DNA from 4 places in the Paenibacillus sp. DP01 genome. Region 4 is predicted to be linked to each of the others. Evidence: riboswitches for the same ligand, from Rfam matches in the RefSeq annotation. Region 4 holds a riboswitch; each other region holds the start of a gene.
What was found. Region 4 has a riboswitch for cobalamin ahead of ACH59B_RS24685 (ABC transporter substrate-binding protein). Riboswitches for the same ligand answer to the same signal wherever they lie in the genome.

Region 1 (8,115 bases), 210 kb from region 4:
CATTAGATGCAGGAGTTGCGGATTCCATCACCTTTAAGGAGCCTTCCGTTCCTGCGATCACTGGCTTACCATTCCACGTGGTCCACAGATGCTCTCCTTGTTCTACAGGAGTCAGTCCAAAGACCTCTTTAACATACCAGCCATACGCTTCAGCAGCTGTCACGCGAAGCGTCTCCTCATCGCTCGTCACATAGGTACCCAGATGTTCATCATGCAGCGTCACGCTGCCATAGCCCCAATCTGTCATGGTCAATACCGTTGGCTCTCCATCCTGGGACAAGCGCATATCGCCAGAAGAATTAACTATGAGCTTCGCGCCATCAGTCGATGCCGTCAAGGTCACACGATCTTTGGCATCGGAGTACACGACACGTTCCTCCGCGCCCCCGCTTTCCAGCTTGGCACGAATCGCCTCCAGCGGTGTAACCCGGTAAGGTAGCGTACCGGAATACCAGTCGCGGAACACCTCATTGCCATGCAAACCAATGACCGCTACTTTGCCACACTGGGCAGGGTTCAATGGCAAAAGTTCCTGCTCATTTTTGAGCAGTACGATCTGCTCCCTCGCCGCACGCAACGACAATGCACGGGCTTGCTCTGTCATTAAAGCCTCCTCCCCGATGGAGGCATAGGGATTGTCTGCCGCCGGATCAAATTCCCCCAAACGAAAACGAACACGGAACGTATGGAACAATGCCCGATCCAAGTCCTCTTCTTGTAGCGAGCCCTGCTCCAAAGCTTCTCGAATCGCCTGCTTGGAGAGCTCTGCATCATCGGTAATGCTGTCAATTCCAGCGCGAATAGATTCAGCCACGCCCGGCGTATGGGAATCGTAATATTGATGGTCGTTTACAATCCCCATCACATCACCCGCATCACTTACGACAAAGCCGTCCATTCCCCATTCGCCTCTGACAATATCGTTAACACCATGGTATAACGTAGCAGGCGTTCCGTTAATCAAGTTGTAAGAAGTCATCATCGACTGGGCTCCGCCCTCCGTAAAAGGCTTCTCAAATGCTCTTAGATAATATTCTCGCAGGTTTCGTGGGTCTATGCTGGAGGAGCCAATACCCCGGTCCACTTCATTATTGTTACCTAGAAAATGTTTTAACGTCGCAACCGCTTTCAAATATACCGGATGATCACCCTGGATCCCTTTGACTAACTCCTTCGACAATTCTCCCGTCAAATACGGGTCTTCGCCGTAGGCCTCCTCATTCCTTCCCCATCTTGGGTCACGCTCCATATCCACTGTAGGCGCCCACAGGGTAAGACCGTTCAATTTTGGATCACGACGATAGTAGATACGCGCCTCATCTGCAATAACAGAGCCGATCTGACGCATTAACTCCGTATCCCAAGTACAGGCCAAACCCACAGGCTGAGGAAATGAAGTGGCCTCCCCCAACCAGGCTATCCCGTGTGCTGCTTCCGTACCGTGCTTGTAAGCTGCAACTCCCAAACGGTCAATGGCCGGCTGGTATTGCAGCATAGATTCGATCTTTTCCTCTAAGGTTAGTCGCGACACGAGATCCCGTACACGCTCATCTAGTTGAATCTTCGGATCTTGAAATAAATATTCGATACCCGTTGTTTCATGACTCAAATCCGTCATCTCCTTAGCTTCATTAAGATGATAAAAAGTTATGCACGAAAGCGCTTTAATATATCATAACGAAAAAGGAGTACACCAGCAACAATACCGAAAACATCCTAAATTGGATGAAATACAAACCGCGGCATACGAGAAAAAAAGTTACAATTTCTTTTTCTTATATAAAGCTAAAAATGATATTTTTTGGTATAATCAGGATATATCATTGAAGGAGGAAGCGCTGATGAAAAATACCGGAATGACACGGCCTCTGGATCAGCTGGGGCGAATTGTACTCCCTAAGGAAATGCGCACCACTATGGATATCAATATCGGTGATTCGCTTGAATTCTTCGTAGATGAAGAAGGATTTGTATTAAGGAAATACACGGGTGTCTCCTGCAAATTTTGCGGCGCAGTGGATCATTTAACTTATTTTCGGGACAGCTTTATTTGCGCTGATTGCATCCAGTTATTAAAGAACGATGAACATGTACATGCCACAAGCAACGATGCCATCCAGGCTCAAGAACATACCAAATCGAACCAAGCCAACACTACCTGGCAGCCCAAGCATTCCAGAGTGCAACAAGGTGAAATGGTAAAAAAGCTCCGCAAGCTGATTCAGGAACATCCGAACCTGCCACAAAAAGTGTATGCAGAAATGCTCGATATTTCCCAAGGCCGTGTGTCCCAACTGAAAAAGCTGCTCTAAACCTTCTAAAAATTTTTTTCCCAATATCATATACGATGTACTCGAAAACCTACTTATTTCACTGTAACTACAATGGCCAGGTGTAGAGTAAGGTGCATATCTGTGGATGTGTCCCTTATTCTATACCTGGCCTTTTCCTGCTTCTCGCCTCTATCAATGTGACAATAGTCACATACTCTCAATGTCTACGTATATACAATATATAGATCGAAACAATTGGTTATCACTAGATATCATCAATATGTTGTTTTTGTGAAAAATATATATTTTTTACTATATGGAGGGTTTTACGATGAAGGTGCTGGAGGAACATCAATTATACGACATCGGTGAGCGAGTCATTGGGGCACAAGATCTGGACATGCTGCGGGAGAATGCAAATTTAAATGGAGAATCGTTTAGCGGCAAAATGAGCAAGCTTGGCTCGGAATATGCCAAATGGTATGCGCGCCTGCGTGTACTTCCGCCTGAATTAACAGACGCGATTGACCATGGGTATGTATATGTTCACGATTTGGACCAATATGCGCTCGGAACTACAAATTGTATCTTTATCCCATTTGGTCGTTTGCTACAAGACGGTTTCAATACAGGCAATGGCTCTGTACGCACACCGCAAACAATTATGTCTGCTATGGCACTGGTCGCCATCATATTCCAGTCTCAACAAAATAGCCAATTTGGTGGTGTCTCTGCCAATAAAATAGATTGGGATCTAGCTCCATACGTTGCTCGTTCCTTCCGCAAGCACCTGCGCAAAGGACTCCGGTTGTTCAAGGAAGAAATAGACTCCAACTGGTCTGATGACGAACTGCATTTAGCCAATACCCATTTGCAAGAAGTCTGCCCTCGTTCATACTCATTTGCCTATGAGGAAACGGAAACAGAAACCCGGCAGGCCGCCGAGTCGCTCATTCATAACCTGAACACGATGAGCAGTCGGGCAGGGGGGCAAATTCCGTTCACTTCACTGAATTACGGGATGTGTACGTCTGCTGAAGGTCGGCTTGTTTCGCAATCGCTGCTGGAAGCCACGATTCGTGGACTGGGCAGCGGGGAAACTCCTATTTTCCCACAACATATTTTCCAATGTAAAAAAGGAGTCAACCAGGCAGAGGGCGATATCAACTACGATTTGTTCATAAAAGCGGTAGAATGCTCCAGCAAGCGGATGTATCCCAACTTTGTGAATGTGGATGCTACCTTCAATCTGCCTTATTACCGCGCAGATGACCCGGATACCATCATTGCCACGATGGGCTGCCGTACCCGTACCATTTCTGACCGTTTCGGCAGAAACCGCCAGAGCGGCAAGGGTAATCTCTCATTTAATACTATTAATCTGGTACGGCTCGGGATTGAATATGGTATTTGCACAGGCAAGCGTCTGACACCTGACCGTGACCGCTTTGACGCGAGACTGGAAGAGGTTATGCGAATTGCAGTAGACGGTCTAATCCATCGCTATCATATCCAGACCAGCCAGCCAGCCAAAGCCTCGGACTTTATGATGCGCGAAGGGGTATGGGAAGGCGGAAAAGAACTGGCACCTGATGAGAAGGTGGGAAGCGTCCTAAAGCACGGTACGCTTTCGATCGGATTTATCGGGCTGGCTGAGTGTATGAAAGCATTATACGGAAAACACCACGGAGAGGATGATTTTGTATACCGTGAAGCACAGCGAATCATCACCTCCATGCGCGTGTATTGTGATCGAATGAGTGAACATCACAATCTAAATATTACACTGTTCGCGACACCTGCCGAAGGGCTGTCGGGCAAGTTCACATTGCTGGATCAACGTGACTTCGGAGTTATTCCTGAAGTAAATGACCGGGAATATTACACGAATTCCTTTCATATTCCGGTGTATTACAAGCTCCCGGCTGCTCGTAAAATCAGCTTGGAGGCTCCGTTCCATAATCTATGTAATGCGGGTGCAATTTCATACATCGAGCTGGACGGTAATGCGCGGAATAACCCGGAGGCGTTTCTTAAAATTGTTCAATACGCGCTGCATCAGAACATTGGCTACTTCTCCATCAACCATCCGGTGGATCGTTGTACGGAATGCGGCTATGAAGGGATTATCGGGACAAGCTGTCCTCAATGCGGCACGGATGAGGAACACACGCACTTTCAGCGTTTACGTCGGGTAACCGGATATCTGACAGGTGATTATACCGTTCGTTTTAATGCTGCCAAGCAAGCCGAAGTTCGCGACCGGGTGAAGCATAAGTGAATTTGTGCGGCTATATTCCGGAATCTCTGAATGAAGGATACGGCCTGCGCACCGTCGTATTCATTAGCGGTTGCCGCCATGCCTGTCCCGGCTGCTTTAATCCAGCTTCGTGGAACTTTCGCGCAGGGGAGCCATTCACGCCCGAGCGTCAACAGGAGGTCATCCGTGATATCATGGATAATCCGCTGTTGGACGGATTGACTCTCTGCGGGGGAGACCCTTTTTTCTCAGCAGCAGAATGCTCGCAATTTGTACGTGACTTCCGTGCGGCTTGTCCCGACCGAACCGTCTGGGCCTACACAGGCTTTGTTTACGAAGATCTGCTCATGGATCAGGAGCGACAGGAGCTGGCGCTATTGTGTGACGTGATTGTAGATGGCCGTTTTGTTGAACAGCAAAAAGATCTGACCCTCCCCTTTCGGGGCAGCCGTAATCAGCGCCTGGTAGATGTGAAAGCCAGTACTCAAGCAGGTTACACCGTTTCATTAGCTTAAAGGCGATGTTCTACTTAGCAAGATGCTATACCAAAGACAAGTTCCCCACGATGGGTTGGGCTTGTCTTTTTTGCATATAACTAACAGATTGCACCCCAGTTTCTATTACTGTTTCTATTGCACATCCTGTGAGTTTCACTTATGATGGTGAACAAGTATACGAGTGCATAATTATTCGTCATACCTTAATCGCATAGTTTGGAAATAGGTGTCTGTTCTATTCAGATCAGACTTAAAAGGGAAGCCGGTGCAAATCCGGGACGGTCCCGCCACTGTAAACGGGGAATGTTCAGCTGCTCATACACCCACTGGTCCACAGACCGGGAAGGGATGCTGAACGTCATGATCCGTAAGTCAGGAGACCTGCCTATTTTAACAACATCGCAGTACCTACGGAAGATAGGGAGGTGTTAAGAGCAGTCGCCGTATTTTTGAATTTTAATCGCGGAGGCATTCTTTCCCCTACTTATTTTTAGCCTTGGGGACAGAATGCCTTTTTTGGTACGTAAAAATAAACTGGCTACCACTTAGGAGGAAACCTACATGTCCATTAACGAACGATCTACATTGTCCGGTTTGACTAGCAGTAATCTGGGATATCCGCGTATCGGCGGGAACCGGGAATGGAAGAAAGCACTGGAGCGCTTCTGGCAGGGTAGTATTAACGAAAGTGAACTGCATAGTGAGATGAAAAGATTGCGTCTGGAGCATCTGAGCAAGCAACGTGACAAAGGGATTGATCGCATTCCTGTCGGAGACTTTTCCTATTACGATCATGTGCTGGATACATCTGTGATGTTCGGTCTCGTACCCGAACGGTTCAACTATCGTCCTACAGGTCCGGTTCCTCTGTCTGTGTATTTCGGGATGGCACGTGGGCAGAAGGGAGCTACCGCCAGCGAAATGACCAAATGGATGAATACCAATTACCACTACATCGTTCCCGAATTGGAAAATGCGGCTCCAGTGCTCACTGAAAATAAGCCCTTACTCGCTTATCGTGAAGCAAAGCAGGAGCTAGGTATTGACGGTAAACCGGTTCTCATCGGTCCCTACTCATTTGTTGTTTTATCCAAAGGCTATGATCGTAAGGATCTGGCCTCTATTATACGAACCTTCCTGCCTTTATACGCCCGAGTCCTGTCCGAACTAGCAGCAGAAGGCGTACAATGGGTCCAAATCGATGAACCTGTCCTGACCACCTCATTCCCAGTAGAGGATCTGGATATTATTCAGGAGGTCTATGAAGCTTTGACCCAAGCTGCTCCCTCCTTAAACATCATGCTGCAAACCTACTTTGGTAGCCTAGATCATTATGAGCGTCTGACTGAACTTCCAGTCCAGGGACTGGGTCTTGATTTTGTCTATGATGATGGCGAAAATCTCCAGCATATATCGCGACATGGCTTCCCCAAAGGGAAAACGCTGGGTGCTGGTGTCATTGATGGGCGCAATATATGGCGCAGCGACCTGAATGCCATGGCTGCGCTGTTGGGCCAGTTAGCAGAACAAATCAATGCAGAACAGCTTATCGTGCAGCCATCGTGCAGTCTGCTGCATGTGCCGGTCAGTCTGGAAGCAGAGCACAAGCTGGACCGAGAGCTGGTGCATGCCCTAGCCTTTGCCGATGAAAAGCTGGATGAAATCGCAGTCTTGACGGCTGCACTTGGTAAGCATGATCCATCCGCACTTGCCAAGCTTGAGCAAAGTGCGGAAGCGGTAGCCCGCTTCAACAGCTCAGCGGCAAGGGTACAGACAGCTGCCGATTTGGCCAACCTGTTGGCAAAGGAGCCACTATCACGCAGCGTTCCTTTCGCCGAGCGCCGTATAATTCAGCAAAATAGGCTGAAGTTGCCCCCACTGCCTACGACGACCATCGGCAGCTTCCCGCAAACTGCTGAGGTTCGCAAGGCCCGTCTGCACTATCGCAAAGGAGAATGGTCTGCCGAGCAATATCGGACATTCATCCAGCAGCAGATCAAGGAATGGATTGATATTCAAGAGGACATTGGCATAGATGTGCTTGTACATGGGGAGTTTGAACGGACCGACATGGTGGAGTTTTTTGGCGAAAAGCTGAAAGGCTTTGCTTTTACACAAAACGGATGGGTGCAATCCTACGGTTCCCGCTGTGTTAAACCGCCGATTATTTACGGAGATGTGTCGTTCGATCAACCAATGACTGTGGAAGAGGCGGCATTTGCCCAATCGTTAACCTCCAAACCAGTTAAAGGAATGCTTACAGGCCCTGTGACCATTTTGAACTGGTCCTTTGAACGCAATGATATTCCACGCAGGCAAGTTGCTTTGCAATTAGCTCTGGCATTACGGGCAGAGGTAGAGGCACTCGAACAAGCGGGTATTAGCATGATTCAGGTGGATGAACCCGCAATTCGCGAAGGGCTCCCGTTGAAAAAAGAACAACAGCAGGCCTATCTGGATTGGGCGGTTCAAGCCTTCCTTGTGACCACGGCCACTGTTGAACCTGCGACCCAAATCCATACACACATGTGCTATTCCGAATTCCAAGATATGATCCAGTCCATTTCAGACATGGATGCCGACGTGATTTCTATTGAAACCTCTCGTAGTCATGGTGAACTGATTGTTAGCTTTGAGGATCAGGTGTACGACAAAGGCATCGGTCTGGGCGTGTACGATATCCACAGCCCGCGCATTCCTGATGAATCAGAAATGCTAAGCATGATTCAGCGTGCCTTGCGCGTACTGCCAGCAGATTTGTTCTGGGTTAATCCAGACTGTGGGCTGAAAACCCGCACCAAGGAGGAATCTGTCGCCGCGTTGCGGCAAATGGTACAGGCGGCTCAAGCAGCCCGAGCCGTGCTGTCTGTATCCAACTAATATTTTTATCGTATCCAATCACGTTGTTATATCCATCATATCCTATTCCCTTTTCGGTCTTTCTATTAGAGACCGGAAGGGAGTTATTTATTCCAAGTCATATAATGTATATAAACCTTGAATATGCTCGATTTTTAGCTGCTTCAGATGTACGCCTAAGCCATGCTCTCGATCCCAGGAACAATTAAAATTCAAATATAGTTCA
Region 2 (8,115 bases), 240 kb from region 4:
AATTAGCCGTAACCTTGCCGAACAAACCTTCGTTAGCTCGCTCCAGCACCAGCTCAACTAATTGAGGATGGAAGCCAAAATATCCGCCCATTTCCACTTGTAATGCCGGGTGAGCCTCGGCGAATTCCTGAGTCATTTCTCCAATGCGCTTAATCAGCACACCCGTGAATAGAAAATACGGAAGCACGATAATCTTTTTGGCCCCCAATCGCACACAACGCTCTAGGCCATCGGGAAAAGAAGGCTGCGTCACACCGATAAAGCTGCTTTCTACCCACGTATAAGAAAGCTTCTCCCACAGCATACGAGTGATTTTGAAAAAGTCACTGTTCGCGTCTGGATCGCTGCTTCCGCGTCCTAATACAAGTACCGCTGTTTCTTCGTCAGATACCTGGGCAGATGTCTCGACAGCGCTATTCATTCCCGCTGGAACTGCGACTGGACGAGCCTCCTTCAAGCGGTCCAGCAATATACTAACGATTTTTTCGTGGACGCCAATCGGACGTCCGTATACAAATTCCACCTGCGGGTATTTTGCCTTTGCCCGGTCGATTGCCTTCGGAATATCAATTTTGGCATGCACTGCTGCGAACAAAATAATCGGAATAAAAACGACACGTGTCGCCCCTTTGTCCACACACGCCTGTACTCCTTCGGCAATACTTGGGCGTGCCAACTCTAGAAAACAGGTTTCTACACACGTACCTGGCGCCCGATCTGCCACCGCTTGCGCAAATTCCAGTAGTTCCTGATTACCCTCTGGGTCCCGACTTCCATGTCCAACCAACAATATTGCATCCACTGCTGTGTTTTCCTCCTCATTGATAGGGATAGCCTACATGACGCCCTATTTTATATATATGCTTGTATCCTGTTCATCAAGCCTACCAACCCACTTAATCACCACAAACCGCGTTTACTTCTACTGTTGCTGGTGCATCTTCATGCCGGAAACCCGCAACGATGCCTACACGTTTGAAGAATTTATGAAAACGCTCGTTCGGATGCCCTTTTTCCTTATATTCAGCAATAATGTTCTCCACGATATCCGTAATCTGATCACCCGCAATTCCTTCCGCTACGGGCTGAGCGGCATGAGCATTTCGGCCAAATTTTTTGCCACCAAGGAAAAGATCGTATCCTCCCTTGCGATAGACGATGCCGATATCCTCCAGCACCGCTCCATAGCAAGCCATGCCGCATCCATTCAAAGCAATACTCGTTTCCTTGGGTGCCTGTAATCCGCCAAGTACAACCTGTAGATGCTCAGCCACAGGCACCGCATCATCTTTCTCCATATTGCAGAAGTCGCAGGCCTTCACCTTAAACACATCGCCGATCGGCATGACAATGAATCGTTCATCCCGAAGCCGTCCGACCAGTTCCTCGGGGTCTGCGCACGGCACGCGCAGCACGATCTGATGATCTGGCGTGTATTCCAGCTCGCCATCATCACCCGCTACCTCGGCGAGCAATGCCATCTGCCGAGCAGTGAACTTCTTGTTTCCCACGCCAGGGGAAACCCCCACCTCAAACAGCGCAGGCTTGCCAAAGCCGCCTGACGCCTTCCCAGTCGTAGCCACCGTTGCTGTTCCGACGGCGCTCTGGGCGGCAGGCGCTTGCCCGCTCCAGCGAGCATTGGCTTCGCCCGGCAGCTTGCCGCCGACAGCTAGGCGGCTTAGTGCCTCTGCTGCCAGCGATGCTGGAGCCGCTCCGGTTGGCTTCGCGGGCGCAGCCTGCACGGTAGCCATCGCTTGCGGGCGTGCCTGCGTGGCAACCGCAGCGCTGCTCGCGGAAGGCTCGGGAGACGCAGTCAGAGCTCCACCTCCCTGCGGTGTATCCAGCGCGCGATCCTCTTGCGCGCCCAGCGACCACGGCTCCGCTTCCGTGCGAAGCCGCTGATGCGGTTTGAGCACTTGCTCGGTCGCGTCCAGCGTGTATTTGCGCTGATAGCCGCGCGGAGTCACGATTAACCCGTCATACACTGTCGTCGAGGAATTGCCGATGATTACGGTCGTCAGCATCCCGATATCATGGTTAAGCATATCTTCCAGCGTCGTTACAATAACCTGCTGACGTTCACGATAAGCACTCTTCACCAGTCCAACTGGAGTTTGCGGATCACGGTAACGGAGCAAAATGGACTGCGTCTCCACAATCTGGCGGGTACGTCGACCACTGCGCGGATTGTATAAGGCAATCACAAAATCAGCCGAAGCCGCAGCTTCTACACGCTTCACGATCGTTTCCCACGGGGTCAGATGATCACTCAGACTGATTGTGCAAGCATCATGCATAACCGGCGCTCCCAACAACGAAGCACAGGATTGAATAGCCGAGATCCCCGGCACAACTTCTACCTCAACCCCGTCCTCGCGACGCCAGCCTTTTTGCATCAGCACTTCGTACACCAGCCCTGCCATGCCATAGACCCCAGCATCTCCACTAGAAATGACGGCTACCTTCTTACCCATCTCTGCTTGGCGAACCGCCTCCTGCGCACGGCTCACTTCTTCTGTCATCCCTGTGCGTACAATCTCCTGTCCGTTCAACAACGGACGAATCAAATCAACATAGGTATTGTAGCCGATAATGACCTCACTTTCGGCCAGCGCATCCAACGCCCGTTTTGTGATATGTTCCATATCTCCTGGTCCAAATCCAATCACCAGCAATTTTCCTAATGGGCTCATCGTGCTCCTCCTATCATCCTTTTCAGGGCAGCTATACTATCTATTTCAATAATTTGTGGCATCCTTTAACTCAAAAAAACCCCATCCTGCCCGGATGGGGTTCCTATGTACGTATCTCTCTTACCAGACGAAACAGCGTAAGAAGACAGTTCTTGTCTTCCTCCTATCTGCCGTTGTTTTCCATCTGTTTTGTTTACGCTTCAAACGCTGCTGCACGTTCATATCCACGCAAACCTGTAACCAACATGGAAAAAGCAACGTGTGCCTGATTTCCTGATTTCGTACACCCATCCTCTCCGCGAAGGTTAACGGTGCATACAGATCAAGGTAGGTCTCCTGGCTTGGCATCAACGGATTCTCTCGTCTTCCCCGTTTTGTACGAGTGACCATTTAAAAGAACCCTCTTCCTTACAGTGGCGGGACCGCTCGGGACTTGCACCCGATTCCCTGTTACCCTTTGCTCAACCGCAAAGGCACCTTGTCTGTCCGCTATTTGATTATGGGTCTTATCATAACCTTGCCTCAATCAGTTGTGCAAGCACGAAAAAAGCTTTATTTCAAGTTCTCTGCTTTATTTTTCAACATATGCAGCAGTTCATCCGGGTCCGCAGATATACTCAGTAGCGCTGGATGATCAGCTCCGGTAAACCCTTCCTGCACGCTATGACGTACCATTTCTACCAACGGGTCAAAATATCCATTCACATTCAGCAGCCCAATGGGCTTGCGATGTATACCGATTTGCGCCCAGCACAATACCTCGAACAGCTCCTCAAAGGTTCCCAAGCCTCCCGGAAGGGCTATAAACGCATCGGCCATCTCGCTCATCGCCGCTTTACGTTCATGCATGCTTGCTACCTCAATAAACTCGGTAACTCCCCGATGAATGATCTCTGCATCGAATAACAGGGTGGGCATAATGCCGGTGACCTGACCGTCACCCGCCAACAGTCCATCCGCCACCTTACCCATCAGCCCTCTGCTGGAGCCACCATAAATTAAACGGATATGCTGGCGAGCCATAGCTTCACCCAGCTTGCCTGCCGCCTCAACATATACCGATGAATGTCCAGGTCTGGACCCTGCAAATACACAAATAGAATTCATAAACGTCTCAGCTCCTGTCCTCAATATCATGCATCGAAACTTATTCATTATATTAGATAAATATTTTCGCTATAACAAAAAACTTTGTCGATGCATGTCCAACAAAAAAAGATAAAGACCTCGTAGGCCCTTATCTCTATTTTACTCTGTATTAGTAAATATAAGTTCATTTTTAGCTTACTGCATTTATCAGTTCTAGCTCATTTCAAATGACCGTTCACGCTCTTCAGACCACAGCCATGCACCGAATCGCTATGTTCGAAATATTTGCCCAACTCCACCATCATCGCACCCATGCGCTCTTCAGTTGGAAATACGACTCGTTCAATCCCTTCTTCCAAAATGGATTGTGCAGTCACCTTGCCTACCGATACAGCAATGACATCTTCACGAAAAGCTTCCAGTAAATCCTCCAGTCGATTTTGCTCTCTGGCATATTGGGCCAAAAATCGAATTTGCGGACCACTCGTGAACGTAACGGCATCAATCGTACGGTTTATAACATCATCTAGTAGCGCCTGCAATTTTGCTTCTTCAGGTGGGATATGCTTATAAGGAAGTACTTGGCGGGTCACTGCGCCTTGCTCATCCAGCCACTCTACCAACCGGGGGGCCGGGTCTCCATGCAGTTGCAACAGTACTTCCTTCCCCTTCAGATCATATGGGGCAAAAGCCCGTGTCAATCCGATCAAACTTCCGTCCTCGTCCCGTACTGCTGGCGTAAAGCCACGCTTTTTGAGTCCATTGACCGTCTTGTAGCCCCGTGCTGCAATGTTGGAGGATTGCAGCAACTCTATAATCTGCTCGGCCACGCCCATATCCTCTGCCATATCGAACAGAGCATCCAGTCCCATACCTGTCGTGAAGATGTACCAGTCCGGAGGGTTCTTCACCCACGATACAACAGCGTTGCGCAGCTCGATATCATCCAGAAAAACAGTCCCCTGGGCCGGGCGTTCTACTGGCTCGCCCCCCATCTTCATAACTAGCAACGCCATTTCTTCTGCTTTACGGGGACCGGCAAGAGCGACTCTCTTACCTGCCATGCGTTGTGCCATGCTGTTGCCTCCCTTGTAGATGTCGTATTTCTTTCTACCAAGTATACAATCAGAGAGGCAAAAGACAAATAAGAATTACTTTTTCGATAAATACAGTAATCTTATAAGTGGGCGTGTCCTGTTTCGCTTTCCTGCTGGCTTTCCTGCTGACCTTCTTTCTGATCACTTCTATCCCTCTCCCTGCCAGATGATGAATCATCATCACCTCTCCCTTTAAATTTGGGTCGGAGCAACATCCACAGCAAGAAGGGCATGAATACAAAAAAGATGACCATCACCGCAGTCCATTCCCGGCTGAAATCATAAATTTGTACGATGTTGGAGAACAGCATAAACGAACAGACATAACCTAACAAACCTAAGGGCCAAACCATCAGACTCCCCCAGACATGGGCAAACATGCGCTTTACCGCCAAACTGGTAACGTACAGATCAATTCCAATCTTCGTAAGAAAGGCTGGTACGGTCAGTGCTGCCACGAACAAGTCGAACCGATCCAGGAAGTCCGTTAGTTGCAACTGACGCACCAGTTCATACGATGGATAAAACAGTCGTGACAAGATAGGAACTCCAATCACCAACTCCGACAGCAACACCAGCATGATCAGAATAGCGGTTCCGAGTAAATGTCCCAACCACGCACTACGTCCATTATAGCTCTTCCCAGAAATCACAAAGGGAACCATCATGATATCGGCCATATAACCTAGCATCCGCCAACTGCCTTTAATAACTCCATCTACTTCCGGATGTAAATAGGGTCTCAGCATCGAAAAATCCATATTACGTCCAAAAAAAAGCGGCATAGTCAACAACGTCACAATCAACAACGGTACAAAAATCTCGGTCATATTGACAAGGGTACTTATCCCCCCTTTAACCATAAATGCCAGAGTCAACAGCACAATAAGAGATACGATCACAATCGGAGTCAGCGGCAAAAGAACCACCTCCACCAGATCGGTAATAATCCTCAAATCCCGCGCAAAAATGATCAGGAATAAAATGAAATAGACTGCAAGCAGCATACGTCCCAGCACAGGGTGAGAGCTTACCATCGCCTCCATCAGATCCTGATCAGGGAAACGCCGCTTGAGTTTCAACATCGCCCAGATCGGCAAGCATAGCACGATGGCCGCAATTGCACAGGTCCAGTAGGCATGCTGATTCGCGTGATCTGCTGCCTGCGCCGGAGCATGTATAAGGGTAATACCGACCTCCATCAATACACTAAGCAGCACAATTTGTCTGGTTGTGAACTGTTTCATGCAGGTACATCCTCCTTTTGCCCGCAGGCATCCATTACACGATTTACAACGTAGGGGGGAGCCACATGTCAATAAAGCGGGTCAGCCAAGTAGCCACATAAACAGTGCTCTTTGTCGATGTGCCATAAATCCAGATGCCAATGCTAATGACATACAATACGCGGGAGACCCAGCGATTGACGGCAGGTGCATTGCTAATACGTTTACGGTCAATCAGATACATGAAGATCATAGCCAGCAATAAAGGTAATAGAAAAACTTTATTCATTCTGGATTTGCTCCTTTTTGACCCCGAATGGCTTGGTGACCGCCCCGATATTCTCAATATGCACGACCGGATCTATGGTGACCTCCACCTTGGGATACAATTGCTCCCACTGAGGTTTAATCCGTTTCCACTCATCCGGGTGATTCGTAATAATAGCCCGGCCCAGGCCAAGCACGTCTGAATGATACTTTTGCTGAATCACATGAACAGCCTCTCCCAGCTCCCTCTTAATTTCCTCGACCGTTTGCTGCTCCAACCACTTCAAATTCTCCTCCCTGGAAATATCGAAGCTCGTCTCATTTTCCTTCACATTCCCATTGCAGTTCATATGAACCGTCATTCGAATTTCGTCCCCCCGAATAAAAGGCTCGATATGAACTTTATTTTCGATGAGATGCACAGATATATAGCCTCTACCTTTGGGAGGGGGGATAAAAATTTCTGTTTCTTTGGCTTGCTCAATACCCAACAGCAGAAACCGACTGAGGTGGTTATCAATAATCCCTGTTAATCTGTCTTGGCGAAAGACAGCCAGTCCATCAACCTGAATATTTGTCTTCTTGTCTTTAAGACTATCAGGCCCATTCTTCACCAGAGACATTACCGGCACTACCGGGTCAATGCCTTCCAGTAGGACGGAATTCATCAGCAACTTAACGGAACGAGGTTTCTTCATATAGGAAAAGTTGAGCTCACGCACCATTTCTGCTGGATATTGCTCAATCGGAGCATCTGCCTGAAGCATTTCCATCGCTGACCCCTTTGTGATAACAACAAGGGAAGACAGGCGGTTCTGCGGAATACGTGCAATGACATCCATCATTTTGCTAATCCCTTCTCGTGCCAGCGTCTCCCCGAGCAGCAGCACCCGTCGATGAGAATAATTCAGCGTCCGCGAAACCTCTCGCTGTTCCTCAGTACTTGCTCCCCGAAAGCTTGGACCTGTTTTGGACTCCAGGTAGTAGGACTTCGTCCCACTTGTACCTCCCCCTCCTCCTGTGCTGCCCGAAGATCCGAGCTGTCCGGGCAGAGCAATTTGCATCGTTACCCGGTATTGATCGCCTTCCTTATCAAGCCCGGTCCCCATCACAAAGGCCACATCGTTCACTTCACGGCGATCCCAACATCCTCCCAAAAGAACAGAACAAAGCAGTAGACAACAGAGTACAGCTGTTTTACGTATTTGCTGTGTATTCGATGTGGGCTTCATCACCATCCCTCCTCGGTTTTAGGCGATCCATTCATCTCTTTCTTCGCTCGTTTGTTGTTGTCCTTACCAATCCATGAAGGACGTTTGGTCATTTTCCACCAAGGTGCACGGACGATAATATCCTTTTGATCCATATGGTTGTACGGGCTATATCCACTCATATAAGGGACACCAAACGATGTTAGCTTGGTTAGGTGCGTTGCAATCAGCGTTGTCGCAATAATGATGCCAAACAAGCCAAATAAACCAGCCATCAGCATGATTGGAAATCGCAGCAGACGAACCGTAATCGCAAAATTAAAACGCGGTATGGTAAACGAGGCAATACCTGTGAGCGACACAACAATAACTATTGGCGCCGATACGATTCCTGCCTGTACTGCGGCCTGACCAATAACGAGCGCCCCAAGGATACTGACAGCCTGACCAACCGTTTTGGGGAGACGAATCCCAGCTTCTCGCAGCGCCTCAAAGGAAATTTCCATCATCAATGCTTCCACCAGGGCTGGAA
Region 3 (8,115 bases), 1.8 Mb from region 4:
TTTTTCGGAATATGCCGAGCTGGCTGGCAAATTTGGAGCCGAGATCCACCGGGTATACGGGAAGGCTTCGCTTCAATGGAAGGCAGACGTGGAGGACATCCTTCAGCTCATGGAGCAGGTAGATGTATTGTTCCTTGGGCAACCGAATAATCCGAACGGTGTGCAATATGGTGAGCAGGAGCTATATGAACTGGCAGAGGCGGCTGGCAGAACGGGTACCGTGCTGGTGGTGGATGAGGCCTTTATTGATTTTATCCCACTGGAACGGCAAGTCTCATTATTGCCTGTGCTGGATCGCTATCCTCATGTGATTTTGATCCGATCGATGACCAAATTTTATGCCATTCCTGGCTTGCGATTGGGCTATGCGATTGCTCATCCGGACTATATCCGGCAAATGACGGCCAAACAGGTGACCTGGAGTGTTAATGGATTGGCGTTGCTGGCTGGAGAGGCGTGTCTGAGAAGTGGGCAAGCTTATGAGCGCCGCACACAGGAACTAATTGCGACGGAGCGCAGTCGCTTGCTGACTGCCTTAGCGGAATGGGGCTGCGGTGTCGTTCCCGGCGAAGCCAATTATGTGCTAGCAAGGGCGCCGGGAACGTGGAGTTCATCGGCTATTCAGCAGGCGCTTGGACAACGTGGGATTCTTATACGTAGCTGTGCCATGTATCCGGGGCTGTCGGCGAGCCATTTTCGAATTGCAGTCAAGGACGCCGAAGCCAATAATATGCTGCTGTCCGCACTCAGTGAAGTGCTGGAGGAGGAGCAGGGGCGTGATAGTTAGCTTGATCATAATGGCAGCCTATTTGCTGGACAGGCTAATCGGCGATCCGAGATGGTTGCCACATCCAGTCATTGGGATGGGACATGCCATTTCAGCATTGGAAAAAGCGATTCGTCGTAAGGTCCGCAGTGACCGGGGATTGAAACGTGCGGGTATACTGCTTCCACTCATTGTGGCAGGAGGCTCCTTTGGGCTTGCTTGGGGGCTATTGCGTGTGCTTGCCTGGATTCACCCATGGTTGTCTGTCGTCGTAGAAATTGTTCTGGTTGCAACCACAATTGCTTCCAAAGGACTAAAGGACGCAGGGATGGCCGTATACCGAGCGTTGCAGGCGAATGACCTGACTGTGGCACGTCGGGAGCTAGGCATGATTGTTGGGAGGGATACGCAGCAGCTTGACGAGCCTGAAATTGTACGCGGTACCGTCGAAACAGTCGCTGAAAATATCGTGGACGCCATTATTTCCCCGCTTTTTTATGCCCTGATCGGGGGAGCTCCCTTGGCACTGGCATATCGAGCTGTAAATACGCTTGATTCGATGGTTGGCTACAAAAATGAAAAGTATCTGCATTTAGGCTGGGCCTCGGCACGTCTGGATGATGTAGCTAACTACATTCCGGCTCGCCTGACAGCAGTTATGCTTGTGATAGCGGCGTGGTTGTATCGGCTGGATGCTGCAAGAAGCTGGCGCACAGTCAAGCAGGATGCGCGTCTGCACCCCAGTCCAAACAGCGGATTTCCCGAATCAGCGGTGGCAGGTGCCTTGGGGATTCGTCTTGGTGGCTATAACGTGTATCATGGCATACGCTCGTTTCGAGCATATATGGGCGAAGAGATACGACCACTGGAGTCGAAGGATATCCGGCATACCATCCGGCTGATGTTCGCCGTATCCACTATGTTTGTAGGGTTGTGTTTGTTGGGAGCTGCGGGGTGTTTTGCCTTGGGATGGATGCGGTGAGGAGTGACATTATTTTGAAACAAAATACAGAAGGGAAAAGAGTGCGAGAATGTGGACTAAGTCCGAACCCACAACAGGATAGTGAGCCGAATGATGCTAAAGAAGATCTGCAGTGGGACATGGAGCTCGTGCTAGTTCGTCATGGCACAACCTTATGGAATAAGGAACGTCGATATCTGGGACATGCCGATTTGAGTTTGCTGTCTGGAGCAGAGCAGGAATTAAAGCCTTTACGGGAAAAATTACAGGGCCAGTCCTTTGCTCAAATCTATTGCAGTGACTTGATGCGATGTCGCCAGACCTTGCAGATCATTTTGCCGGAGTCAGCAAAGACGTCTGAACGTTTCCTATCTGCTATGCCTCCCATGATGGAACCACGTCTGCGAGAACTTCACTTTGGCGAGTGGGATGGAAAAACGTATGACATGCTTAAGGATGTGGCGTTGTATCGCGCTTGGATTGATGAGCCGCAACGAATCACCCCGCCTGGAGGAGAGTCCTGGGTCCATTTTGTGAATCGTCTGCGTGAATTCCTTGACTCTCTGTTTGCGTGGCGCATTGCTTTGAAGGTTCAGCCAATAGAGTCGAATGCTGCACCGCCCTCTGTTTTGGTTGTCACGCATGGTGGAGTAATTCGCCAATTGGTTTGTATGCTGATACCAGGTCATGATTTTTGGAGTCTGAATCCAAAACCGGGAGAAGCGATTAGGCTTCAGTTAAGGCTGGCAGGACTGCACAATTGTATAGCAAAATTGCTTTTTCACTAGGGTAGTTGTGGCGAATCAAGCAGCTGTTTGGGTTGTAAGCTAACTCTTTTTAACCTATAATCATCAAGTAAAAGAACGGCTTGACTACACTACATCAAATATCCAGCAGACGAGGTCGGCGCCGTGTGAGGGAACTTGCTTTTCTTCATTGCGCTGTTAAAAGGGAAGTCGGTGTGAGTCCGACGCGGTCCCGCCACTGTAAATGGAAACATGCTCATTAGCCCTGTTACATGTGCCGCCAAGCATGTGAAAGAATATCAGGGCATGCCTCTTCCATAAGTCAGGATACCTGCCCGTCCGCCTGTCACCATAATCCTTCGAGGAAAGGATGACGTGTTCGCAGTGACTGTCCATGCGGAAAGAAGCTGCCCGCCTGCGCACGATCTGTGCTAACGTGACCCCTGTATCCTGATATGAGGATGCGGGGGTTTTTGATAGGAAAAGAAGGCTGGAATGAGGAAAATATCGGATGATGTTCAAGTAACGCTCTTAACGATTTTTGTATGAAGGGGTGCAAATCATGGCAGGCAAAAAAATAAAGGTATGGACAACAGGTCTATTGGCGCTGATATTGGCAGTTGTGCTGAGTGCATGTGGCGCGAATGGAAAAAATGTAGAAAATAAAGAGGGCCAAGCTTCTTCACAGCAGCCGGGACAGACCGTAACCGCACAAGAGCCTCCGGGCAAAACGGTTTACCCGCTAACGGTTAAGGATGCAACAGGACAGGAATTTACATTTAAAAAGGCACCGGACAAGATTGTTTCCGTCTCCCCGGCAGAAACTGAAGCGCTGTTCGCTATCGGATTGGATAAGGAAATTGTTGGTGTATCCGACTACTCTGATTACCCAGAGGCAGCTACGAAAAAGCCTAAAGTGGGCGGTATTATGAAACCGAACGAAGAGGCGATCATTGCTGCGAACCCGGAAGTTGTTTTTGCAGGAATTTCACTTAGTGAACAGGCTACGACTAAGCTGCGTGACATGGGAATTATGATTTTTAAAACGGAACCGAAAACCGTTGAAGATGTCACAGCTAACATCGAATTGTATGGGAAAATCACCGATCATCAGAAAGAAGCGAGAGCGGTGACCGACAAGATGAGAGCAGATGTAGCGGAAGTGAAAGAAGGAGTTAAAAATATCGGCAAAGGGCAGAAGCTACGGGTATACGTCGAATTTTCACCAGGCTGGACAGTGGGTAAAGGCGAGTTTATGGACGAACTGATCACATTGGCGGGCGGCGAAAACGTGGGTGCCACGCAGAAGGGCTGGTACCAAATCAGTGAGGAAAATATTATAGCTGCCAACCCTGACGTGATTTTATACAGCAAAAGTGTGAAGGATGACAAAACAGGCCAGTCCCTCGGCGATATCATAAAAGCTCGTAGTGGATGGGATCAAATATCGGCTGTTCGTAACAATCGTGTATTTGCCGTGGATGATAATTTGATTAGCCGTCCAGGTCCACGCGTAACAGAAGGACTCAAGGAAGTAGCCAAGGGCGTGTACCCTGAAATTTTCAAATGAACCGTAGACTGATCGGTTTTGGGGGGACTGGTCTTGTCTTGCTGCTGCTGACGCTGCTGCTCTGTCTTGGCATCGGCTCGGTCAGTCTTCCGGTCAGCCAGATCACAGGTATTTTGATCAACCACCTACCGTGGTTAGATGATACGTTTACACCGGATTGGAATACATCTGCAGAGCAGATTATTTTGAAGGTCAGACTGCCAAGAGTGTTACTGGGAATGTTGGTCGGAGCAGCGCTGGCGCTGGCGGGAGCTGGATTTCAGGGTGTGTTGCGTAATCCCTTGGCTGATCCCTATACCCTTGGGGTATCCTCGGGAGCTTCGGTAGGAGCGGCAGTGCTGATTTATTGGGGGCTTCAATTTTCATTTGTGGGTATATGGACCCTTCCGCTAGTCGCATTTATAACCGGCATGCTGACGCTGTGGATGGTGTTGACGTTGGCGCGTGAAGGTGGGAAAATTCCGACCCAAAGCCTCATTTTATCAGGTGTGGTGATGCAATTTTTTGGGGGAGCCATTGTTTCTTTTCTGGCAGCCATGTCGAAGGAAACAGTCAATGAAATATTGTACTGGACGTTGGGAAGTCTTAGTCTGCGAGGTTGGTCATATACGGGAATTCTTTTACCTTACGTGATCGTTGGGCTGGTGTTTCTATGGAACCGGGCACGGGTGCTGAATATTCTGGCTTTGGGTGAACGTCAAGCGGCTCATATGGGGGTTCATGTAGATGCGACGAAGCTATCTGTCCTGATCATATCTACCTTGCTGACAGCTGCCGCTGTCTCAGTATGCGGAGTCATTGGCTTTGTCGGACTCGTTGTACCACATATCATTCGTCTGGTGACAGGTCCCGATTACCGGATGATTGTTCCGTTATCTGCACTGGGTGGAGCTATTTTTATGGCTTGGGCAGATACGGCGGCTCGCACGTTGTTGGCCCCAACGGAAATTCCTCTGGGCGTTATGACGGCCTTTGTTGGGGCGCCGTTCTTCGCGTATCTCCTGTACCGGAACAAGAAGCTGCGCAGGGGGGATCTGTTGTGACCGAACAAAGTGAAACACAGAAGGTGGATGATCGGGCGCTAGAGGTAGCAGGTCTTACCCGTGCTTATGGAGAGTTCCATGTGTTGAAGAATATTAGCTGGAACGTAGACGAAGGAGCTTGGTGGGGGATCATTGGTCCGAATGGGAGTGGTAAATCGACGTTGCTGCATCTGCTTTCTGGCGTAGATCAGCCGACTTCTGGAAGTGTTCATATCTATGGCAAAAAGGTCGGTAGCTACAGCAGAAAAGAGCTTTCCCGACTTGTAGCCGTACTCCAGCAGGAGGGCATTCCTCCAGTGAGATACACGGTCAGGGAAGTTATAGAAATGGGGCGGTTTCCTCATCAGGACTGGCTAGGCAGGGAAAAGGGAGTTGATGTGGAGGCGATTACGGATCGGGTCCTAGAGCGATTGAGTCTAACTTCACTGGCCGACAGAACATTGGACCGCTTGAGTGGAGGGCAGCGACAGCGTGTAGCTTTGGCAAAGGTGATGGTGCAGGAACCACAGATATTGCTGCTGGACGAACCTACGACCTATCTGGATTTGCGCTATCAGCTTGAATTTATGGAGTTGTTGGCAGAATGGCGCCAAGAAACGGGCGTGACGATCATTGCTGTCCTGCATGATCTTAATTTGGCGGCACAATTTTGCGATAATTTGCTTGTACTTAAGGATGGAATGGTTGAAGGATTGGGTAGTTCATCGGATTTGCTAACAGAGGACCGGATTCGGCGTGTATATGGTGTGGAGCCTGTGATGCTTCCGCATCCCGATAGCGGTGTGCCGCAGCTCTTGCTGCGCAGAAGCGCTGCGTCTACAGCAGATCAATAGGAGATTGGGAACATACTAAAAAGAGCAGGGAGTGGAAGGTATGAACGACAAGCTGCGTCAGCTGATCGATAGCATAGCCCAGCCGGATGGAGTGGCGGCTTCGGCAGCGTCAGCACATTTGGACCAATTAACAAAGCCACCTGGAAGTCTTGGAAAGCTGGAGAGCTTGGCCATCCAGCTAGCAGGAATTACTGGCGTGGACAAGCCTGAATTTGATCGTAAAACGGTGATGGTCATGGCTGCGGATCATGGGGTGTGTGAAGAGGGAGTTAGCGCCTTTCCAGCTGAGGTTACGCAGCAAATGCTGTATAACATGCTGTCAGGCGGCGCAGCAATTAATGTGCTGGCACGTCATGCAGGCGCTGATGTCCAGGTAATAGATGTTGGCGTGAATGCGGACGTTGCTCACCCGGATTTGGTGAATCGTAAGGTGCGTATGGGCACTTCGAATATGGCTAAAGGGCCAGCCATGCTGCGTACGGAAGCGGAACAAGCGGTTTTGGCCGGAGCTGAAGCCGTAGCAGAAGCGGTTAAAGGTGGCACACGGCTATTCGTTACCGGAGAGCTAGGCATCGGGAATACGACAGCCAGCGCTGCGGTTGTATGTGCGCTCACCGGACTTGAGCCGGAAGTGATCGTGGGTCGGGGAACGGGTGTAGATGTGGCGGGGCTTACCCGTAAAATAGCCGTTGTCTGCCGCGCATTGGATGTGAATCAGCCGGATGCCAATGACGCACTGGACGTGCTGACCAAGGTCGGCGGTCTGGAGATTGCCGCTCTGGCAGGCGTCATCCTCGGCGCAGCCGCGCATTGCTGTCCAGTGGTGCTGGACGGCTTTATTTCCGGCGCGGCAGCCCTTGCTGCACGCGCGCTTGCGCCTGCGAGCGCGGCGTACATGCTTGCTTCGCACGCCTCGGACGAGCGTGGACACGCGGCGGTGCTTCGCCAGCTCAAGCTAGAGCCCATGCTCCATCTGGACATGCGGCTCGGTGAGGGCACGGGCGGTGCGCTGAGCTTGCACCTGATTGATGCGGCGTGCCGCATTATGCGCGAAATGGCGACCTTTGCCGATGCAGGCGTATCGGACGGTCAGGGAGCCGCGCAGCTATGAAGGCGCTCGTGACCGGCGGGGCACGCAGCGGAAAAAGCGGCTTTGCCGAGCAATTATGCATGGCGCGCGCTCCGCGCGCCTGCTATATTGCAACGGCCCAAGCCTATGACGTGGAGATGAAGGAGCGTATCGCTCTTCATCGGCTCCAGCGCGATTCTGCCGGGTATGACTGGCAGACGCTGGAGGAAGCGCAGGCGCTGCCGGAGCTGCTGCGGCGTCTTGGCGACGATCAAGCGTTGCAGCCTGCGCCTATGGTGCTGGTCGACTGCCTGACCCTGTGGCTGTCGAACGTGCTGCTGGCCGCAGGTGAGGACGGCGAAGCTGCGGCCAGAGCCGCCATGGATGAACTGGCGGCAGCTGTGGAGCAGTATCCGGGATCGCTCGTCATCGTAACCAACGAGGTCGGTGACGGTATTGTACCAGAATATCCGCTTGGAAGGCTGTACCGGGATTTGAGCGGGATTATGAATCAGCGGATAGCCCGTGTTTGTGGCGAAGTTTTTTTAGTGACGGCGGGCATTCCCGTAGAACTTAAACAGTTGGAATATAAGCTATGAGCCGCGAACGTCAGGCTGTTGCTGCGGCTTTTCAATTTTTAACCCGTCTACCGGTCAAGGCGGAGCTGGATTTTTCCCCGGAGCTGCTGAAACGCAGTGCAAGCTATTATCCGCTGGTTGGAGTCATTATTGGTATTATCGTCTGGGGCATTGCGGCGCTTACGGCTATGGTGCTGCCACCGCTGCCGTGTGCGATTCTTACCCTTGCTGTCTGGGTGTGGTTGACGGGCGGACTGCATCTGGACGGGTGGATGGATGCGGCTGATGCCTTGTTTAGCTACAGGTCCCGTGAACGGATGCTGGAAATTATGAAGGATAGCCGTGTAGGAGCAATGGGTGTTATTGCTTGTGTGCTGCTACTCATGCTCAAGGCTTCTTTGTTGTATACCGTGCTGGTTGAGCGAAATGCGTCCGGCTTGCTGATACTTCCGATGGTTTGGAGCCGTTGGTTTATGGTACATGCGATGAGGCGCTGGCCTAAAGCCCGTAACGATGATGGGCTGGCGGCGCGTTTTGCTGATATGAACG
Region 4 (8,115 bases):
TCGTCAATATTGTGAGCATGGTCGAGTCTACAGGGGTTTATCTGGCAGTAGGTAAAGCGATTGATCAGAAAGTGGAGCAAAAGCAAATCGTCAATGGACTTCGTTCGGAAGGACTTGCAATTATGTTGGGCGGTATTTTTAATGCGTTCCCTTACACGGCCTTCTCCCAAAATGTAGGTCTGATCTCGCTGACTCGCGTCAAATCCCGTAACGTTATTTTTGCTGCTGGCGGCATTATGGTCGTCCTCGGTTTGCTGCCTAAGCTGGCTGCCTTGACGACAGTGATTCCTAACGCTGTGCTGGGCGGGGCGATGATCGTCATGTTTGGCTCGGTTGCTGCATCAGGCATGTCTATTTTGTCAGAAGTGGATCTGCGGAAAGAAAGCAATCTGCTGATTGCAGCATGCAGTATTGCCGTGGGCCTAGGCTCAGCTGTTCTGCCGCAAATGTTCGACCAACTGCCGAGCTTTGCCAAAATGCTGCTGCAAAACGGCATCGTATCTGGCTCGATTACGGCAATTGTCTTGAACATTGTTTTGGCAAGAAAACAGGGTGAATCGGTCAAAGGCGTTAATGTCTCAGAAGTTCCACAGAAGGTTTGATGAATAGGAAATAAACAAAAACAGCCGGAGAGAGGGCGTAGCCTCTTTTCCGGCTGTTTGGGATGGGGTTATCCAGAACTAGTTATTTATTAAGCAGCATGAAATTATTGATAAAACCCTCTTTCTGTATGAAGATCGGGGTTTGGATTTTCGAGTGGTAGGAAGAGGCATGGTATAATCTACCTTAAGGACTTTGGATAGTGGTGGATGTTTTCGGACCACGGCGCAGCTTCCCGAAAGGGGGTGAAGCCGATGGTCAACCTTGTGTCGTGCTATGATGTGCTGCGTTGGATGGTTACGTTACTAAGCCTGGTGTTTAGTATTCGTAAGCTTTATCGCTGGCTGCGTCGGAAATTTCGGAACAAGCGAAAACCCACCGCGTAATTAGGTTGGCCCCTAACGGTGGGTTTCGTTCGCAATAACATTCAGTTATGCAGCGCGCCGTGGTGGTGATCCACAGCCTTTCAAGTCCTAAGAGTCTTTGCCGTTGGAGCGGCGAAGGCTCTTTTTAGTATACGGATACGGTGGTTATCTCTATACCTAATTTTAACACGTGAATTGTGTGCACGCAACGTTAAGACATACCTTCAATTGCGCGCAAGCAATGAATAGCCTTGGCCTTGATTCACACTATATCATTCAAATTTAAATTATTACGCAACATTTGTTGACAAGCCAGTAGCAACAAAATAAGATAATCCTAAATCGTAATAAAAAGGAATAAAGGAAGAAAACAGGTGTGAGCCGGACAACTCTATATACGAAGTTTCGTAGAGACGATGTAGATAGTTGTTGAGCGTGTTCACTTAAAAGGGAAGTTCGGTAGATTCCGACACGGACCCGCCACTGTATACAGGCATCAGCAGGGTACTGCTGGAGCTTTCAGAACAAGCCACTGGAACTGTGAGGAACCGGGAAGGCCTGAAAGATACGCTTGGAGTCAGGAGACCTGCCTGTTTTGACATCACTGTCAGACCCACGGGATGCTGGGGAGGTGGTTAGGCGTGCTGCATACGGAATGTCTGAAACCGATCTGATCCCTTCTATGTTCTTGGAGCTGGCTTTGAGGTGAGTTTTGACATTTTATAATGAAAGCATTTCTGACTGCTGATCAAGTGGTCGGGAATGCTTTTTCGCGTTTTGCGTTAGGTTTATACGATTTTACAAGATAGAGGGGGAAATGTGGGATGATAGGCAATCGTAATAGGCGTTCATGGTTCATATGTACAGGATTGCTGCTGCTGATGGCAGTTATGACTCTTTCGGGATGTGGCGCAGCCACGAAGACGGAGGATAGCTCGGGCAAGGGTGAGAACACGTCTGCACAACAGACTCGAGCAGATAAAAAGCTGGTGATGGCGTATACGTGGAAACCGTCCGGCGTCGATCCGCATGGAGATAATAGCTGGGACGTGATGCGTTCCGGTGCCGGTGAGACACTCATTCGTTTGAATGAAAAACTGGAACCTGTAGCTTGGCTAGCCAAGGAATGGAAGCATGATAGTCCTAATGTGTGGTCGTTCAGCGTGCAGGATAAGGTCACGTTTCATAATGGAAAGAGCATGGATGCAGTAAGTGTAAAAGCATCTTTGCTGCGCTCAATCGAAAAAAGCCATCTGGCGAAGGATTTACTGGATGTGAAGTCCATTGATGTAACTGGTCCGCTGACGCTGAAAATTACGACAAACCAGTCGAATGCAGCGCTGGTATCCAATTTGGCTGATCCGTCAACGATTGTACTGGATGTGGCATCCATGAAAGATGAGCAAAGCTACCCTGCGATGACAGGTGCCTTTAAAATCAAAGCCTTCAACAAGGATCAATCCTTGGTCGTCGAGCGTTATGACGGATACTGGGGCGAAAAGGCGCGATTGGCCGAAGCGACGATGAAATTCATTACGGACGGTAATTCGCGCCTGATGGCGTTGCAATCTGGTGAGGTGGATGTAGCGACGGATATTCCGGTAGATAACGCAGAGGTATTAAAAAAGAACGACAAGCTACAAGTGCTGTCGGCTCCATCCTTGCGCACCCATATGATTGTGTACAACATGGAATCACCTGTGTTCAAGGATGCAACCAACCGTAAGGTGGTGGACAGTCTGATTCCGCGCGCATCCATTGTGAGCGCCGTCATGAGAGGCTTCGGTACGGAAGCAAGCAGCCCGTTTCCGAGCATTCTTCCCTTCGGTAAGATTGAGCGCAAAGCATTGGACGGAACGGCGGAGCAGTTGTTGACGAAGGATGGCTGGCAGAAGGATGCCCAAGGTACGTGGACCAAGCAGGGCAAGCCATTCGAGGTTACGCTGCTGACCTTCCCACAGCGTCCGGAGCTATCCGTCATGGCTGAGGTGATTCAGAGCCAATTGCTGAATGAGGGAATCCAGGTCAAGATTCGCAAGGTGGAAAATATCGACGAGGCATTGACCAAAAATGATTGGGATTTTGCTATGTACAGCATGCTCACGGCCCATACAGGGGAGCCGCAGTATTTTATGGACATGTTCTACTCTTCTACAAGTGAAGCGAATGTAAGCCGTTATGCTTCCAAACCGCTGGAGAATATTCTTCACAGCCTGAAGTTGGCGAAGGATACCGCACAGCGTAATACGGTAACACTGCAAGCGCTGGATATCATCAATACAGATTTACCGCAGTCGTTCATTGTGCACCCTGACAATGTGTTTGGTGTGAAAAAAGGAGTAAAGGGCTTTACACCTCATCCGATCGAGTATTACTACATTACAGCGCAATCTGATATTGCGGAATAACGAGCAACGTATCCTATGATTCGTTTTATATTGGAACGTGTGGCGCAGCTGCCCATCATTGTATTCGTTGTATCTACGCTGACTTTTGTACTGATGAGGCTGGCTCCTGGTGACCCTGCTCTCATTTTGCTCACCGCGCATAATGTTCCTGCTTCTGGGGAGGCGCTAACCGCGCTGCGAAACGAACTGGGCTTGAATGAGCCGCTTCATATTCAATATGTGAACTGGCTGAGGGATGTGTTCACAGGACATTGGGGAACCTCGTATGTGTCCAAGGAGCCGGTGCTAAACGAACTATGGAGCAGACTGCCCGCTACGGTGGAGCTAGCTTTGGCGGGCTTTGCCGTCATGACGGTGCTTACGCTTGGGATGGGACTGGCTGCCTCGCTAAAAGTCAGCGGTCCACTAGATCGTCTGGGCAGGCTGTTCGCTTTGCTGGGATCGTCAATCCCTTCTTTTTGGCTTGGTTTTCTGCTGATCTATCTATTTTCCGTTCGCTTGGGCTGGCTACCATCCATGGGAAGGGAGGACTGGACACATTTAGTACTCCCAGCGCTGACGCTTGGTGCAGGATTGGGAACGGTGCAAGCCCGTGTATTGCGTGCTCAAATGCTGGAGCTGAGTGACCGGAATTTTGTGAAGGCAGCGAGGGCTCGCGGTTTTTCACGTATGCATATTCTCTTTTTTGAGATATTTAAACATGCCGTTCTGCCTATGATCACGCTGTTAGGTACGAATCTATCATTTATGCTGGCAGGTAACGTCATCGTAGAAACCATTTTTTCATGGCCAGGGTTAGGAAAGTATTTTATAGATGCAATTACGCAGCGTGATTACCCGGTGATTCAGGGATATGTTATGTTTGCCGCGTTTTTAATTGTAGGTGTTCAGTGTTTGGTGGATGTGGTCCAGACGGTGATAGATCCAAGGCTGCGTTTGCGTTAAGGGGGGAGCTGAAAATGAAAAAGATACGACTTTCCTTTAGAGGAAGCTTGCTGGCAGGGGGCGCACTGTTTGGCCTGATCGTGCTGCTTGGGTTGCTGGCTCCATGGGCAGCTCCTCATGATCCTCTGCATGTGGACCTTCTGAACCGTTTGGCACCACCCAGCCGAAAATATCCTTTCGGTACGGATCATCTGGGTCGGGATGTGCTGTCACGGCTCATTTATGGAATTCGGACAAGCGTGTTAATCGCTTGTGCGATTACGGTAGCTACGCTGTGTATTAGTCTGCCCACAGGCTTGCTCATTGGTTATGTGCGAGGACGTGTGGATCAGCTGATTATGCGGGGAATCGATGGCGTACTGGCTTTTCCCGATATTATTTTAACGGTGGCGATTGTGGGTATTTTGGGGCCGGGTTTCGTTAACATGACCTTAGCGATTATTGCGGTACGGTGGGCGGGCTATGTCCGCTATATCCGTAGTTTGGTTCAAAAAGCCTGCCAGGAGGACTATGTACGGTATGCCCGTTTGTCCGGCAATTCGCACATGCGCATACTAAGGCGTTATGTATTGCCACAAGTATGGCCGCAATTATTGGTATATGCGGTATGGGATATTGGACACGTGGTGTTAATGATCGCTGGACTCTCCTTTCTTGGACTGGGTGTACAGCCGCCCAAGCCAGAGTGGGGCGTGATGCTGCATGATGCAACCTCGTATTTTCAGGTGGCTCCGCATGTTATGATCTTTCCAGGTTTGGCGATTATGCTGTTTGTGCTTGCCTGCCAGCTTCTGGGTGATCATTTTTCAGAAAAGGGGGCGGCGAAATAGTGGGAAAACGACCAGTCATAGGGTGGAGGGATACGATAGAACGAGCTTACGTACAAAAACCGTTGTTACACGTGGAACATTTGGAGATTAGTCGTACAGGTGCAGGAGCAAGCGGAAGCGGGAACGGGAGCAATCCGCTACTGCGAGATGTGAACTTTTCCGTCTACCCAGGGGAAATTGTGGCTCTGACTGGACCAAGTGGATGTGGCAAGAGCCTGACCGCACACGCAATCGCGGGTATGCTGGACCCAGGTGTTGGTGTTACGCAAGGGTGCATCTACTATAACGGGGAAGACATTATCCCGTTCCATGAACAGCGCTGGCAAAGACTGCGCCGTGAGGATATTGCCCTGCTCATTCAACAATCGCTGAGCGGGCTGAACCCGATCCGTACCGTCCGCGCCCAGCTGACGGATACGCTTAGACTGCATAGGCGGCGCCAAATGCACGTCCAGAAGGAGCAGGGCCAGGCTGATCTTGCCCCGTCCCACACTGCATCACAGCAGACCCATCGACGACAGGGCGTAATGTCACGGATGCGACAGATGCTGAACCGTGCCACGGAGCTGGCTGGAGGCCGCACTACTCCAGGGCAGGAAGCTTATTTGTGTTCTCTGCTCCGCAAGGTCGGTTTTGCCGATCCTGAGTATATTCTGTCATCATATCCTTTTGAACTAAGCGGAGGTATGTGCCAAAGGGTGCTGCTGGCTGCAATGTTAAGCTCCGGCCCGCGCCTCTTTATTGCCGACGAGCCCACTACAGCGCTGGATGTGATCAACCGCGACAAGGTTCTGTCATTGCTTTTACAGTTGAGAGAGGATTTCGAGCTCACTATTTTGTTAATTTCACATGATCGTCAGGGTATGAGTCGCGTAGCAGATCGAGTATTGGAGATGACCCCGGAAGGGAGGATGCAACCGTGATATTGGAATTGAAGAACGTCACCAAAGCTTATCCTGTCCGCAGACGGAGAAAAGGCTGGTTCAATACGAAACACAGTGAGCAGGCTATAAAGAAAGTGAGCTTGGAATTACGACAGGGAGAATGCCTTGGACTGGTTGGAGAAAGCGGAAGTGGCAAAAGTACGCTGGCACAGTGTATCCTGGGGCTAGAGTCGTTGACCTCGGGGGAAATCTGGCTGAATCAGCAGCCCATACATACCGGAAGGATGAAAGATATTCATCTGTACAAACGAATCCAGTTAGTCGCGCAGGACTCGGCCTCCTCACTGCATCCCCGTATGACCATTCGAGATATTCTGATGGAGCCGATCTGCAACTATTTTCCTGAGCGAAAAGTAAGGGCACTGGATATCTGCCTTTCCTTACTGGAATCGGTAGGGTTAGAGGCTGACAGTCTGAAAAAATACCCTGCGCAGCTAAGCGGTGGACAAAAACAGCGGGTGTGCATTGCTCGGGCGTTGGCCGTTGAACCAGAAATCATCCTGTTCGATGAATCCGTCGCCAATCTGGATACGACAACCCAGTCCTCCGTGCTGAACATGCTCAAAAGAATGCAGCTCGAACGTCAGTTGTCCTATCTTTTCATCACCCATGATCTTCAATCCACCCGTACGTTCTGTGATCGTGTTGCCGTCATGGTTCAGGGAGAGATCGTGGAAATATTTGAGGATTGGGATGAAGAGCTAGTGAAGCATGAATACACGCGTACTCTATTTCAAACGTTGGCGGATTAATCCATAAATTTAATATTATACAAATTCAAAATAAATAAGAGCTTTGCTTGTCGAATATTGTTGACAAAATATAATGTGGTACCTATTCTAAATATGATTATGATAATCATTATCACATATATAGAAAAGGGGAAATACATTGATGTCCGTTCGACACCGCAAGACTGCCACCTTTATGTTGGTGACGCTCCTCTTATTATCCGTTATTCTGGGCTGCGCGAAGCAGGAGAACACACCTGCATCCACCTCTACTAACGGAGCTGCCAATGAAAAGTCGATCACGCTATCGTGGCCACGGGACATTGGTACAATGAATCCTCACGTATACAACCCTTCCCAGCTATTTGCACAATCCATGATTTATGAGCCGTTAGTCAGCTACAAGCAAGGAGGCAAGCTAGAGCCTGCTTTGGCTGAATCCTGGACCATATCCAAGGACGGCAAGACATATACGTTTAAGCTGCGTAAAGGTGTGAAATTTTCCGATGGAACGCTATTTAATGCGGCGATTGTGAAAAAGAACTTTGACGCTATTATGAAAAATGAGAAAACGCATAGCTGGCTTGGTATAGTAGGCGTTCTCGATAAAACTGAAGCTGTAGATGACAGTACGTTCCGAATGACGCTCAAAGAGCCATACTACCCAGTTATTCAGGATCTGTCTGTCGTTCGCCCGTTCCGTTTTTTGGGTGAAGCCGGGTTCCCGGATGATGGAGATACGTCCAAAGGAATTAAGAAACCTGTAGGTACAGGACCTTGGATGCTGGATGAATACAAGCAGGATGAGTATGCAACCTTTAAGCGTAACCCGAATTATTGGGGTACTGCACCGAAGGTGGACAAAATTACGGTCAAAATTATTCCCGATGGTGAAACACGTGTAATGGCCTTTGAAAAAGGCGACCTGGATCTGATTTATGGAGAAGGTGTTATTAGCCTGGATGCTTTCAAACAGCTTCGCGACGCGAATCAGTATGTTACCACGCTGTCCGAGCCTGTCGGCACAAGAAGCCTGTTGCTCAATTCGTCCAATCCCAAGCTGGCAGATCTTCGGGTACGTCTGGCACTCCAGCATGGATTTAACAAGCAGGCGATGGTGGAAGGCGTAACCTCGGGGCTCGAGGAAACAGCGGATACGGTTTTATCCAAAAACTACCCGTATACGAATGTCGACTTACAGCCAATAGGCTATGATGTGGAAAAATCCAAAGCATTGTTGGATGAGGCTGGCTGGAAGCTGCCCGCAGGCGGCACAGTACGGGAGAAAGACG

Region 1: it holds a riboswitch for cobalamin, as region 4 does, so the genes downstream of both, metE (5-methyltetrahydropteroyltriglutamate--homocysteine S-methyltransferase) here and ACH59B_RS24685 (ABC transporter substrate-binding protein) in region 4, are expected to answer to the same signal.
Region 2: it holds a riboswitch for cobalamin, as region 4 does, so the genes downstream of both, cobJ (precorrin-3B C(17)-methyltransferase) here and ACH59B_RS24685 (ABC transporter substrate-binding protein) in region 4, are expected to answer to the same signal.
Region 3: it holds a riboswitch for cobalamin, as region 4 does, so the genes downstream of both, ACH59B_RS06845 (ABC transporter substrate-binding protein) here and ACH59B_RS24685 (ABC transporter substrate-binding protein) in region 4, are expected to answer to the same signal.

The regions. Positions count from the first base shown of each region.
Region 1 covers NZ_CP173059.1:5,382,999-5,391,113, forward strand. The annotation lists gene ACH59B_RS23735 (glycoside hydrolase family 3 C-terminal domain-containing protein) at 1-1,609, opposite strand, end outside; gene ACH59B_RS23740 (AbrB/MazE/SpoVT family DNA-binding domain-containing protein) at 1,842-2,312, shown strand; gene ACH59B_RS23745 (anaerobic ribonucleoside triphosphate reductase) at 2,605-4,554, shown strand; gene nrdG (anaerobic ribonucleoside-triphosphate reductase activating protein) at 4,551-5,048, shown strand; cobalamin riboswitch at 5,238-5,434, shown strand; gene metE (5-methyltetrahydropteroyltriglutamate--homocysteine S-methyltransferase) at 5,592-7,910, shown strand; gene ACH59B_RS23760 (DUF6985 domain-containing protein) at 7,998-8,115, opposite strand, start outside.
Region 2 covers NZ_CP173059.1:5,356,242-5,364,356, forward strand. The annotation lists gene ACH59B_RS23615 (sirohydrochlorin chelatase) at 1-802, opposite strand, end outside; gene cobJ (precorrin-3B C(17)-methyltransferase) at 897-2,693, opposite strand; cobalamin riboswitch at 3,002-3,189, opposite strand; gene ACH59B_RS23625 (TIGR00730 family Rossman fold protein) at 3,246-3,800, opposite strand; gene ACH59B_RS23630 (uroporphyrinogen-III synthase) at 4,001-4,858, opposite strand; gene ACH59B_RS23635 (endospore germination permease) at 4,960-6,126, opposite strand; gene ACH59B_RS23640 (hypothetical protein) at 6,170-6,394, opposite strand; gene ACH59B_RS23645 (Ger(x)C family spore germination protein) at 6,387-7,604, opposite strand; gene ACH59B_RS23650 (spore germination protein) at 7,604-8,115, opposite strand, start outside.
Region 3 covers NZ_CP173059.1:1,587,744-1,595,858, forward strand. The annotation lists gene cobD (threonine-phosphate decarboxylase CobD) at 1-787, shown strand, start outside; gene cbiB (adenosylcobinamide-phosphate synthase CbiB) at 777-1,748, shown strand; gene ACH59B_RS06840 (histidine phosphatase family protein) at 1,763-2,515, shown strand; cobalamin riboswitch at 2,611-2,827, shown strand; gene ACH59B_RS06845 (ABC transporter substrate-binding protein) at 3,036-4,043, shown strand; gene ACH59B_RS06850 (iron ABC transporter permease) at 4,040-5,086, shown strand; gene ACH59B_RS06855 (ABC transporter ATP-binding protein) at 5,083-5,919, shown strand; gene cobT (nicotinate-nucleotide--dimethylbenzimidazole phosphoribosyltransferase) at 5,960-7,030, shown strand; gene cobU (bifunctional adenosylcobinamide kinase/adenosylcobinamide-phosphate guanylyltransferase) at 7,027-7,587, shown strand; gene cobS (adenosylcobinamide-GDP ribazoletransferase) at 7,584-8,115, shown strand, end outside.
Region 4 covers NZ_CP173059.1:5,593,055-5,601,169, reverse strand. The annotation lists gene ACH59B_RS24695 (nucleobase:cation symporter-2 family protein) at 1-602, shown strand, start outside; gene ACH59B_RS24690 (hypothetical protein) at 855-986, shown strand; cobalamin riboswitch at 1,369-1,574, shown strand; gene ACH59B_RS24685 (ABC transporter substrate-binding protein) at 1,790-3,373, shown strand; gene nikB (nickel ABC transporter permease) at 3,389-4,318, shown strand; gene nikC (nickel transporter permease) at 4,333-5,148, shown strand; gene ACH59B_RS24670 (ATP-binding cassette domain-containing protein) at 5,148-6,071, shown strand; gene ACH59B_RS24665 (ABC transporter ATP-binding protein) at 6,068-6,844, shown strand; gene nikA (nickel ABC transporter substrate-binding protein) at 6,987-8,115, shown strand, end outside.